Regions from separate parts of the Streptomyces sp. NPDC088785 genome, predicted to be linked through region 2. Evidence: predicted binding sites of a transcription regulator. Region 2 holds the regulator's gene; the other holds the start of a gene.
The links. Region 2 encodes HspR, which represses chaperone genes until heat shock. Its sites were predicted from a motif close to TTGAGNNNNNNNNNCTCAA; they were not measured.
Positions count from the first base shown of each region.

Region 1: the regulator HspR is predicted to act here: its motif matches at 1,005-1,023, upstream of lon (endopeptidase La).

Region 1 is NZ_JBIVKH010000001.1:119,482-125,726, reverse strand. Features, by position in the region: gene ACIP5K_RS00555 (rhomboid-like protein) at 1-260, shown strand, start outside; gene ACIP5K_RS00550 (GNAT family N-acetyltransferase) at 202-882, opposite strand; gene lon (endopeptidase La) at 1,046-3,448, shown strand; gene ACIP5K_RS00540 (lysozyme) at 3,521-4,345, opposite strand; gene ACIP5K_RS00535 (MarR family winged helix-turn-helix transcriptional regulator) at 4,620-5,126, shown strand; partial or broken gene ACIP5K_RS00530 (protein phosphatase 2C domain-containing protein) at 5,222-6,007, opposite strand.
Region 2 is NZ_JBIVKH010000003.1:476,862-483,106, reverse strand. Features, by position in the region: gene ACIP5K_RS12810 (LuxR C-terminal-related transcriptional regulator) at 1-467, shown strand, start outside; gene ACIP5K_RS12805 (substrate-binding domain-containing protein) at 490-1,611, opposite strand; gene ACIP5K_RS12800 (GNAT family N-acetyltransferase) at 1,838-2,356, opposite strand; gene ACIP5K_RS12795 (heat shock protein transcriptional repressor HspR) at 2,490-2,936, opposite strand; gene dnaJ (molecular chaperone DnaJ) at 2,942-4,129, opposite strand; gene grpE (nucleotide exchange factor GrpE) at 4,187-4,873, opposite strand; gene dnaK (molecular chaperone DnaK) at 4,870-6,245, opposite strand, start outside.

The DNA of each region.
Region 1 (6,245 bases), on a different contig from region 2:
GCATCAGCTTCGGTGTCGCCGCGAGCATCGGCGCGCTCGCCGGGCTGCTCACGCGCTGGCCGCGCCGGCTGATCCTCGCCGTGTTCGCGGCGAGCCTGATCGAGGACCTGATCGGGTCCACCGACCCGATGACGAGCTGGGGCCACCTGCTGGCGCTGGCGATCGGCGTGGCCACCTGGCCCCTGGTGCGCCGCTCGCGGATCACCGCGCGCCGCGCTCCGGCCGCGGGGCCGGGCTCCCCGCGTACGTCGCGTTGGTGAGCGGGGCCACCACCTCCCAGCCCAGCGACTCGTAGAGCAGCCGCCCCGCGGGCGTGCACGCCAGGACGCCCCGCACGGCCCCCTGCTCGTGGGCCGCCGCGTGCAGGGTGCGCATCACCACGCTCCCGAGCCCCCTGCGGCGGTGCTCGGCCGCCGTCTCGATCTGGTCCACGGCGGCGCTCGCGCCGGTCGGCGCCACCTGCCCCCGCGCGGCGAACGCCCCGGCGCGGTCGGTCACGAGAACCCGGGTGACGCCCCCGCGGGTCCAGCTGCGCAGCCGGTACCCGGCCGGGACCGCGGGGGCGGGCGCGCCGCTCAGGGCGGTCGTCATCAGGTAGTCGTCCGCGCCGTAGGGCTCCCAGCCCTCGCCGAGCCAGGGCAGCACCCGCTCCCGCTCGGCGAAGACCTTCAGGTGGGTGCCGCGCCCGGTGACCGACCCGGCGACCTCGCGGACGTCGGCCTCGCGCACGCCGTCGTTCGCGGCGCCGAGCACGTGCCGCCCGACGTGTTCCGCCAGGCCGACATAAATCGTGTAGCCCCATGGTTCGACCAGAGGGGGAGCGGCTCCCCGGGAGGCGGCCCAGCCGTCGACCCAGTCGCGTACATGGCGCTCGCCGGTCATGCGCACCCCCGGTGTAATGGTTGCTTTCGGTGCGTGAACCTTACGCACCGTCCGCCCGCCCCGGGCAGAGGTGATCGCTCAGAGCGAACGGGCGGCGGGGAACATTCGCGGGCTCCCGTGCATTGAGTCGACATAGCTCAACTTGACTGCCAAAGGGGAGATCATGGCTTCGACGTCCACATCGCTCACCTTGCCTGTGCTGCCGCTCGACGACGAGGTCGTGCTGCCCGGCATGGTGGTGCCCCTGGACCTGAACGACACCGACGTGCGGGCCGCGGTGGAGGCCGCGCAGGCCGCCGCGCGCGGTGAGACCGGCAAGCCCCGGGTGCTGCTCGTGCCGCGGATCGACGGCGCGTACGCGAACATCGGCGTGCTCGGCACCGTCGAGCAGGTGGGACGCCTGGCCGACGGCGACCCGGGCGCGCTGGTCCGGGGCCGCGGCCGGGTGCGCATCGGCGCGGGCACGACCGGTCCCGGCGCCGCCCTGTGGGTGGAGGGCCTGACCGTCGAGGAGACGGTCCCCGACCCGCTGCCCGGCGCCGTCGCCGAACTCGTCAAGGAGTACAAGGCGCTCGCCACCGACTGGCTGAAGAAGCGCGGCGCCTGGCAGGTCGTGGACCGCGTCCAGCAGATCGAGGGCGTCTCCGCCCTCGCCGACAACGCCGGCTACTCGCCCTTCCTGACCACGACGCAGAAGGTCGAGCTCCTGGAGACCGCCGACCCGGTGGAGCGGCTGCGGCTCGCGACCGGCCAGCTGCGCGAGCACCTCGCCGAGCAGGACGTCGCCGAGACCATCGCCAAGGACGTCCAGGAAGGCGTCGACAAGCAGCAGCGCGAGTTCCTGCTGCGCCGCCAGCTGGAGGCCGTCCGCAAGGAACTGCGCGACCTCAACGGCGAGCAGGAGGGCGAGGAGTCCGACGACTACCGCGCCCGCGTCGAGGCCGCCGACCTGCCCGGGAACGTCCGCGAGGCCGCTCTCAAGGAGGTCGACAAGCTGGAGCGCTCCAGCGACCAGTCGCCCGAGGGCTCCTGGATCCGCACCTGGCTCGACACCGTCCTCGAACTCCCGTGGAACGAGCGGACGGAGGACGCCTACGACATCAAGGGCGCCCGGGACGTCCTGGACGCCGAGCACTTCGGCCTGGACGACGTCAAGGAGCGCATCACCGAGTACCTGGCCGTGCGCAAGCGGCGGTCCGACCGCGGCCTCGGCGTCGTCGGCGGACGGCGCGGCGGCGCGGTGCTCGCCCTCGTCGGCCCGCCCGGCGTCGGCAAGACCTCGCTCGGCGAGTCCGTCGCGCACGCCATGGGCCGCAAGTTCGTCCGGGTCGCGCTCGGCGGCGTGCGGGACGAGGCGGAGATCCGCGGCCACCGGCGCACCTACGTCGGCGCGCTGCCCGGCCGCATCGTCCGCGCCGTCAAGGAGGCCGGGTCGATGAACCCGGTGGTGCTCCTCGACGAGATCGACAAGGTCGGCTCCGACTTCCGCGGCGACCCGGCCGCGGCCCTGCTCGAAGTCCTCGACCCGGCGCAGAACCACACCTTCCGCGACCACTACCTGGAGGTCGAACTCGACCTGAGCGACGTCGTCTTCCTGGCCACGGCCAATGTGCTCGAAGCCATCCCGGAGGCGCTGCTCGACCGCATGGAGCTGGTCCGGCTCGACGGCTACACGGAGGACGAGAAGGTCGTCATCGCCCGCGACCACCTGCTCCCGCGCCAGCTGGAGCGGGCCGGACTGGCCGACGGCGAGGTCGTCATCGGCGAGGACGCGCTGCGCAGGCTGGCCGGCGAGTACACCCGCGAGGCCGGCGTGCGCAACCTGGAGCGGGCCGTCACCCGCGTCCTGCGCAAGGTCGCGGCCCAGCACGAACTCGGCGACCGCGAGCTGCCGTTCACCGTCGGCGAGGACGATCTGCGCGCGCTGATCGGACGGCCGCACCACGTGCCCGAGTCGGCGCAGGACCCGGCCGAGCGGCGCACGGCGGTGCCGGGCGTCGCGACCGGGCTCGCGGTGACCGGCGCGGGCGGTGACGTCCTCTACGTCGAGGCGTCGCTGGCCGACCCGGAGACCGGCGCGGCGGGCCTGACCCTCACCGGCCAGCTCGGTGACGTCATGAAGGAGTCCGCGCAGATCGCGCTCTCCTTCCTGCGCTCGCACGGCGCCGAGCTGGAGCTGCCCGTCGCCGACCTCAAGGAGCGCGGCGTGCACATCCACTTCCCGGCGGGCGCGGTCCCCAAGGACGGCCCGAGCGCGGGCGTGACGATGACGACGGCGCTGGCGTCGCTGCTCAGCGGGCGCCTGGTCCGTACGGACGTGGCGATGACCGGTGAGGTGTCGCTGACCGGCCGGGTGCTGCCCATCGGCGGGGTGAAGCAGAAGCTGCTCGCCGCGCACCGGGCGGGCGTCACCACCGTCATCATCCCCAAGCGCAACGAGGCGGACCTGGACGACGTCCCGGCCGAGGTCCTGGAGAAGCTGGACGTCCACCCGGTGACGGACGTCCGCCAGGTCCTCGAACTGGCCCTGGCCCCGGCCGGGTTGGAGGTTCCGGTCGCGGCGTGACGGGCGCGGCCGGACGAGCGGGCCCGGACCCCTGTACGGGGGTCCGGGCCCGCTGTCCGCCGCGGGGCGGGCTCAGCCGTTGGCGAGCGCCTGGACGCGGTCGAGCGCGCCGTTGAACTTGTCGTGGTCGCCGACCGTCGGGCCGGACGAGGTGTACTGCCACATGGTGTAGAAGCCCCAGCCGGCCGGGAGCGTGCCCACGGAGGCCGCGTAGCGGGCGATCCACAGCGGGGTGCTGGCCGCGAAGCCCCCGTAGTTGCCGGTGCACTCGGTCCACCAGCTCGTCGCCGTGTAGATGACGGCGTCCCGGCCGGTGCGCGCCCGGTACTGGTTCAGGAAGCTCGCGATCCAGTTCACCATCGCGCTCTGCGACAGGCCGTAGCAGGACGCGCCGTAGGGATTCCACTCGATGTCGAGCACGCCCGGCAGGGTCTTGCCGTCCCTGGACCAGCCGCCTCCGTGGTCCACGAAGTAGTTGGCCTGGGTGGCGCCGCTCGTCGTGTCGGGCGTCGCGAAGTGGTACGCGCCGCGGATCATGCCGACGTTGTAGGCGCCGTTGTACTGCTGGGCGAAGTACGGGTTGGTGTAGTACGTGCCCTCGGTGGCCTTGGTGTAGGCCCACTTCACGCCGGAGCCCCAGAGCGTGGCCCAGGCGACGTTGCCCTGGTGGCCGGAGACGTCGACGCCCTCCGTCTGGGTGGCGCTGCCGGACGGGGCGGAGCCGGTGTCGCCGTCGTGCGCCGCGACGCCCATGCCCAGGTGGGCCTGGCCGCGGACGGGGACGTCGGCGGCCTGCGCCGCACTCGGCAGGGTGAAGAACAGGGAGAGTGCCGCGAGGAGCGTCCCGGCCACGCCGAAGCGGGTGCGGCGGGTCGTTCCGGGTCTGTGCACGGGCATGGGTGTGCCTCCGTAGGCCTCGTGGGGGATCAGTGGTGCTGATCAGGGACCTGTGCTGGACGTGCTGACGACCTGTCGGCATGCCACCGTGCGGGTACTGGAATGGACATGCCATGCAGGACGCTACGCAGGTGGACCCGGGGGTGGGAAGAGGGTCCGGGTGCTGCCGTTGGTCTACTCCTGCGAAATACTGGCGGAGCTGCGGCAATGGCGGCGATTGGCGAAAACTTTCAGAATCTCGAAACCCGGGGACACTGTGGCCATGGGCGCTGACGTGCACGAAGGCGGGAACGGCAGGCGGCGAAGTACGGAACATGCCGCGAATTCCGATATCGCGCCAACTGGTGTGGACCACGAATTCCTGGCGCTGGAGCGGGAGTTGACCGTCTTCCTGCGGCGCGCCCGGGCCTCGTCCGGGGAGATGGCCCGCGAGGTCCACCCCGACCTGGAGCCGGCCGCGTACGGGTTGCTGGTGCGCCTGGAGGAGTCCGGGGCGCAGCGGGCCACCGAACTCGCCGGGTACATCGGGGTCGGCAAGGCCACCATGAGCCGTCAGCTGCGGGCCCTGGAGGAGCTGGGGTTCGTCTCCCGCGAGCCCGATCCGGCGGACGGCCGGGCCTGGCTCGTCTCGCTCACCGCGCTCGGCCGGGAGAACTTCCGGCAGGTGCGCGATGCCCGGCGGGCGCGCTATGTGCGGCAGCTCGCGGGGTGGGACCGGGTGGAGGTCGCCGAACTGGCGCGGCTGCTGCACCAGTTGAACGCGGGGGCCGAGCACGAGTAGGGGCGGCGAGCGGTGGGGCCAGGCGTTGGGGCCGGGCGTTCCGGTCCGGGTTCGTCGCGGGCCGCCGGCCGCCTCTCGCGCAGTGCCCGCGGGTGGAGTTCCGCGTAGACCAGGGTCGCGTCGTCGTGGGTCTTGCTGCGGCCGAGGTGGGTGCGGGTCCGGGCGTCCGCGTGTTCCAGGGAGCGGACCCGGGCGACCGTCCCCTCGGCGCCCTCCTTGCGGACGAGGGTGAACAGGTCGGCCCAGTCGCCCTCGCGGAACTTCTCGGTCCAGCGCGTGACCCCGTCGGTCATCGCGGCCAGGGCCCGGACGCCGTCGCGCGCGAGGGTGCCGGTCACCGCGCGGTCCGCCACTGCCGGATCGGCCGCCGCCGTGAAGAAGCCGCCCTCCTTGTTCCGGGCCTCCGCGTCCGTCACCGCGTGCGAGACCAGCAGGGCGCGCGGCACCCGGTCCAGCCGGTCGTCGACCAGTGCCGTGACCGCCCCGTCCCGCCCCCCGACGAGCAACACCGCGTCCGACAGCACCAGATACTCGACCCGCTCCGCGTCCCAACGCGCCAGGACGACGGTTGCCTGAGGCGTCCTTGGGTGAGAAAGGTCACAGGTCGTACGGTGCGCTGCGGCGGTCCGGGCGATCGCGGTCGCGAGGATGTCACGCAACGTCATATCCCGCCGCGAACCGGACAGTTCATGCAGGGCGCCGCCGAGCCGGGCGGTGAACCAGGGGACGGAATGCAGACAGCCGTCGTCGGTGGCCGGGGGAGTGACGCCGTCCAGGACGACGAGAGATCCGCCCTGTCCGGAGGCCGGAAGCCCCACCGCGGCGTAGTCCTCGTTCGGTCGGGCCGGGTCGCCGGGCTCGCTGGCCAGTTCGATGCGCATCCGGTCAGTCTGCACGACCTCTTCACCAGGCCTTCGAACCGCGCCCGCCGGGCTTGTCGTAGCAGGTCAGCTGCCTGTTTTGGGCCGGATTCAGCAAGTCCGCGGGCCATCGGCGGGGCATCTTGCCAAAGCCCGTGAAGGACGTCCAACCGGCCCGCTGTGAAAAGGTGGTGACTGTGCCGGAGGAACTTGCTCGCCAACTTCCGTTCGGGGTTCACTCCTTCGGGTGGCGGGCAAG
Region 2 (6,245 bases):
ACACCTCGCGGCACTCGCCGGCCGTCCTCGCGCACTACGAGGAACTGACCGGGGACGTCCAGGTCCGCACCCTCGACGAGGTGACCGAGCGGCTCGTCATGCTCGACCGGACCGTGGCGTTCATCCCCGCGAACCCGGACCGCACGGTCGCCCTGGAGATCCGGCACCCGGCGCTGATCAGCTATCTGGCCACCACCTTCGAGCGGCTGTGGCGGCTGGCGACCCCCATGTTCCCGCTGGACCTGGGCGAGGAGCCGTCGCCGGGCAGTGTCACCACCCGGCAGCGCACGATCGCCGCGCTGCTCACCGAGGGCCACACCGACGCGGTCATCGCCGAGCGCCTCGGGGTGAACATCCGCACCGTGCGGGTCCACATCGCCAAGCTGGCGACCACCCTCGGCAGCGACAGCAGGGCCCAGCTCGGCTATCTCATCGGCCGGTCGGGGATCCTGGACCAGGAGTCCTGAATCCCCGGCCGCGCCCGGACCGCTACTTCAGCCCGGCCTCGGCGCAGGCGGCCGCGTACTCGCCCGAGCAGATCTGCTTGACGGTGTAGATCTTGTCCTTGACCACCGTCTGCTTGATGTTGGACCGCTTCAGCGCGACGACGCTGATGCTCGCCGTGTGGATCTGCTGGGTGGTCGGGCTGTCGGTGCGGCTGGTGGCCAGCGACTCGAACTCGATGTCACGGCCCTGCGCGACGCGGACCGCCATCTCGGCGGCGGTCGCGGCCTCGTCGGGGTAGGGCTTGTAGACGCTCATGTACTGGTCGCCGGTGAGGATGCGGCGCACGGCGGCGAGTTCGGCGTCCTGGCCGGTGATGGGCGGCATCTTGGTGACGCCGGCCTGCTTCAGCGCCGCGATCACCCCGGCGGCCATGCCGTCGTTCGCCGAGTAGACGCCCGCGATGTTCCCGGCGCCGAGCGCGGCGATGGCCTGCTCCATGTTGGCCTTGGCGTTCTGCGGCTTCCAGGCCACGGTGTCGTACGACTTCGCGACCGTGACCGTGCTCTCCATCTCGGCGCGCGCGCTCTTCTTGTAGGCGGCGGCGTTCGGGTCGGTCGGCGAGCCGTTGATCATCACGACCTGGGCCCGCTTGCCCTTGTCCGTGCCGATCGCGGCGACGAGCTCCTTGCCCTGGGTCTGGCCGACGAGGTCGTTGTCGAAGCCGACGTACGCGTCGACCGGGCCCTCGGCGAGACGGTCGTAGGCGATGACGTGGATGCCCGCGTCCTTCGCCTTCTTCACCGATGCGGCGATCGTGTGCGCGTCCACGGCGTCGACGATGATCGTGTCGACCTTCTCGTCGATCATCTTCTGAAGCTGGCGGCTCTGGAGGTCGGGGTCCTGGTCCGCGTTGGCGTATACGAACTTGCCCTTGCGGTCCGTGAGTTCGGAAACCTGCTGCTCGATGATCGGCCGGTCGAACTTCTCGTACCGGGCGGTCTCCTTCTCCGGCAGCAGCAGACCTATCGTGACATCGTTGCCCTTGCGCACGGGTTCACCGCTGCCGCTGCTCCCCCCGGGCAGCAGACCACCGCAGGCCGTGAGCGATACCAGCAGGACGGATGCGGCGCCCGCCTTCGTGGCGCATCGCATTCGCGTGTTCATGACGGATACCTCCCTGACGTGGCCGCGACGGTGCGACCGAGGTGGCTCGAAGCCAACTCGGCCCCCCATGCGTCGTCAAGAGGTGAACCAATAACGCAATGAAACCGCGTCCGTTACTTCCCCACATGAAGTCGGAAGTCCCCCCAAGGGGCGAATACTGGACATCGGTCCCACGTTCACAGGTTCCTCACCGGCCCGGCCCGCAGCGCCGCCCCGCCCGCCGGGGCTATCCCTCGAACTCGGTGAGGTCGATCGCGTAGAGCCGCAGCCCGCCGTCCTCACCCGTCGGCGTCATCCCCAGCTTGTGGAGAACCTTCATCGAGGACGCGTCGTCGGGGGCGGCGGCGGCCACGACGCGGTCGATGCCGCGGTCCTGGAGGGCGAACTCCAGGGTCGCCTGGGCCGCCTCCGAGGCGTATCCCTGACCCCAGAACTGGCGGGCGAGCCGCCACTGGATGCCGATGTGCCCGGCCACGCGCGCCGGGGCGTCCGGCACGAAGAGCCCGACCGCGCCCGCCAGCTCGCCCGAGCCGAGGAGCTCGACGGCGAACAGCCCGAAGCCCTCGTCGTCCCACTCCTCCTCCCAGCGCTCGATGTCCTCGGCGCTCTCGTCGAGGGAGCGCGGCGCGCCGTCGCCGACGAGGCGCATCACGGCCGGGTCGCCCTGGATCTCGGCGAGCGGCCCCAGGTCGTCGTCGGGGAGCCAGCGGCGCAGGAGGAGGCGGGGGGTACGGATCTCGGTCATGGGGCCATCCTCCGTCATCCGGGGCCGCACCCTCGCCCGGGGAGCGCGCCCCGCCCGCGGGCTCCGGCCCCGCCCCGCACGGCGGAAGGGGCCCCGGAGTCGGTGACTCCGGGGCCCCTTCGGACGCTGTTCCTCAGTCCTGCGGTCTCTTCGGCCGCCACACCACCAGCGCGCTGGTCTGCTGCACCTCCTGGTACGGGACCAGGTCGCGGCGGTACGAGGCGTGCACCGCCGCCTCACGCTGCTGGATGGCGGCGGCGGCCCCCTCCACGGCGGCGGACAGCTCCGCCACCCGGGACTGGAGCGCCGCGACCTGGTTCTCCAGCTCGATGATGCGCTTGATGCCCGCCAGGTTGATGCCCTCGGTCTGCGACAGCTCCTGCACCGTGCGCAGGAGCTCGATGTCGCGGGCCGAGTAGCGCCGGCCGCGCCCGGCCGTGCGGTCGGGCGAGACCAGGCCGAGGCGGTCGTACTGGCGCAGGGTCTGCGGGTGCAGGCCGGACAGCTGGGCCGCCACCGAGATCACGTACACCGGTGTCTCGTCGGTCAGCTCGTACGGGTTGCGGCGACGGCCATCCATCTGGCTCAAGCTCCCTTCGCGGCCTGGAACAGTTCTGCCCGCACATCGGTGCCCTCAGTCGCCTCGCGGTACGACTCCAGGGCCGAACGGGCCTCTTCGGACAGGTCCTTGGGGACCGCGACCTCGACGGTGACCAGCAGGTCCCCGCGGGTGCCGTCCTTGCGCACGGCCCCCTTGCCGCGGGCCCGCATCGTCCGCCCGTTCGGCGTGCCCGCGGGCAGCTTCAGGGTGACGGCGGGGCCGCCGAGCGTGGGCACCTTCACCTCGCCGCCGAGCGCCGCCTCGGTGTACGTGACGGGCACGGTCACCGTGAGGTTGTCGCCCTTGCGGTCGAAGACCGGGTGCTTGTCGACGTGCACGACCACGTACAGGTCGCCCGCCGGGCCGCCCCGCTCGCCGGGCGCGCCCTTGCCGCGGAGCCTGATGCGCTGCCCGTCCGACACCCCCGCGGGGATGCGGACCTGCATGGTGCGCGAGGACTTGGCGCGGCCCGACCCCTTGCAGACCTCGCAGGGGGTCTCGGCGATCAGGCCGCGGCCCTTGCAGTCGACGCACGGATCGGTGAGGGAGAAGCCGCCGCCGCCGCCCCGCGAGACCTGCCCGGTGCCGACGCAGGTCGGGCACACGCGCGGCGTGCCGTTCTTGTCGCCGGTGCCCGAGCACGCCTTGCAGGGCGCCTGGGAGGACATCCGCAGCGGGACCGTGGCCCCGTCCACCGCCTCGGTGAAGCTGAGCGTCACCTCGGACTCGATGTCCTGGCCGCGGCGCGGCTGGGTCCGGGTGCCCGGACCCGCGCCGCCCCGGTTGAACAGGCCGCCGAAGACATCGCCGATGCCTCCGCCGAACCCGCCCTGGGCCCCGCCGGCGCCGCCCTGGGGGCCGCCGCCGAAGAGGTCGCCCAGGTCGAAGTTGAACGTGCCGCCCCCGCCCGCGCCGCCGGGCCGGAACCCGCCGCCCGCGAACAGGGCACGCGCCTCGTCGTACTCCTTGCGCTTCTTGGGGTCGCCGAGGATGTCGTTCGCCTCGGAGATCTCCTTGAAGCGGTCCTCCGCCTTCGGGTTGCCCTTGTTGGCGTCGGGGTGGTTCTCCCGCGCGAGCTTGCGGTACGCCTTCTTGATCTCGGCGTCCGTGGCGTCCTTGGGGACGCCGAGGACCTTGTAGTAGTCCTTCTCGATGAAGTCCTTGGTGCTCATCGGCCTCGACGTCCCTCCTTACCGGGCTCACTCACATCGGTCGGCACCTGGTCACGGTCAGCCCTCGTCCGGGCCACCGGTCTCCTTCTCGGCGTCCGTGGACTCGGACGCGTCGTCGGACGTGACCGTCTGCGCGCCGGGCTGCGGCTCCGCGACCGCCACCCGCGCGGGGCGGATGGTGCGCTCGCCGATCCGGTAGCCCGGTTGCAGGATCGCCACACAGGTCGTCTCGGTGACGTCCGGCGCGTAGCTGTGCATCAGGGCCTCGTGCACGGTCGGGTCGAAGGGCTCGCCCTCCTTGCCGAACTGCTGGAGACCCATCTTGGCGGCGACCGTCTCCAGCGACTCGGCGACGGACTTGAAGCCGCCGACGAGTTCGCCGTGCTCACGGGCGCGGCCGATGTCGTCGAGGACGGGAAGCAGCTCGGACAGGAGGTTCGCGACGGCGACCTCCTTGACCGTGACGCGGTCCCGCTCCACCCGGCGACGGTAGTTCTGGTATTCGGCCTGGAGGCGCTGGAGGTCCGTGGTGCGCTCGCTCAGAGCGGTCCGCACCTGGTCCAGCTGCGCCGTCAGGGCGACGTCTTGGGCGTCTTGGTTGCTGGAAGCTGAGTCCCCGGCCGGGGCCGCCCCCTCGCCCTTGTCGGGCGAGGCGGCGGTCTTCGGCTCGGCGTCGTCGGAGGTCGCGCCGGAGGGGACGTCAGGCTTCTCGTTCTCCTCGAAGCCCGGGGTCTCCTCCGTCACGCGGCACCGTCCTTGCGGTCCTCGTCGACGATCTCGGCGTCCACGACGTCGTCGTCGGCCTTGGCGTCACCCTGCGGGGCCTCGGCGCCACCGGCGGCCTGCGTGCCCTGGGCGTCGGCGTACATGGCCTGGCCCAGCTTCTGCGAGACGGCGGCGACCTTCTCGGTGGCGGTGCGGATCTCGGCCGGGTCCTCGCCCTTGAGCTTCTCCTTCAGCTCGGTGACGGCTTCCTCGACCTCGGTCTTCACGTCGCCGGGCACCTTGTCGGCGTTGTCGGCGAGGAACTTCTCCGTCTGGTAGACGAGCTGCTCGCCCTGGTTGCGCGACTCGGCGGCCTCGCGGCGGGCGTGGTCCTCCTCCGCGTACTTCTCGGCCTCTTCGCGCATCCGGTTGACCTCGTCCTTCGGCAGCGAGGAGCCACCGGTGACGGTCATCTTCTGCTCCTTGCCCGTGCCGAGGTCCTTCGCGGTCACGTGCATGATGCCGTTGGCGTCGATGTCGAAGGAGACCTCGATCTGCGGGACACCGCGCGGCGCCGGCGGCAGACCGGTCAGCTCGAACATCCCGAGCTTCTTGTTGTAGGCCGCGATCTCGCGCTCGCCCTGGTAGACCTGGATCTGCACCGACGGCTGGTTGTCCTCGGCCGTCGTGAAGATCTCGGAGCGCTTCGTCGGGATCGTGGTGTTGCGCTCGATGAGCTTCGTCATGATGCCGCCCTTGGTCTCGATACCAAGCGACAGCGGGGTGACGTCGAGGAGCAGGACGTCCTTGACCTCGCCCTTGAGGACACCGGCCTGGAGAGCGGCGCCGATGGCGACGACCTCGTCCGGGTTGACGCCCTTGTTGGCCTCGTTGCCCGCGGTCAGTTCCTTGACCAGCTCGGCGACGGCCGGCATACGGGTCGAGCCACCGACGAGAACGACGTGGTCGATCTCGGAGAGCTGGATGCCCGCGTCCTTGATGACGTTGTGGAACGGCGTCTTGCAGCGCTCCAGCAGGTCGGACGTGAGCTGCTGGAACTGGGCGCGCGTGAGCTTCTCGTCCAGGTGCAGCGGGCCCTCGGCGGACGCCGTGATGTAGGGCAGGTTGATCGTGGTCTCCGTCGAGGACGAGAGCTCGATCTTCGCCTTCTCGGCGGCCTCGCGCAGGCGCTGGAGCGCCATCTTGTCCTTGGACAGGTCCACGCCGTGGCCGTTGTTGAACTGCTTGACCAGGTAGTCGACGACGCGCTGGTCCCAGTCGTCACCACCGAGGTGGTTGTCGCCGTTCGTGGCCTTCACCTCGACGACGCCGTCGCCGATCTCGAGGAGCGAGACGTCGAAGGTGCCGCCACCGAGGTCGAAGACGAGAATGGTCTGGTCGTCCTTGTCGA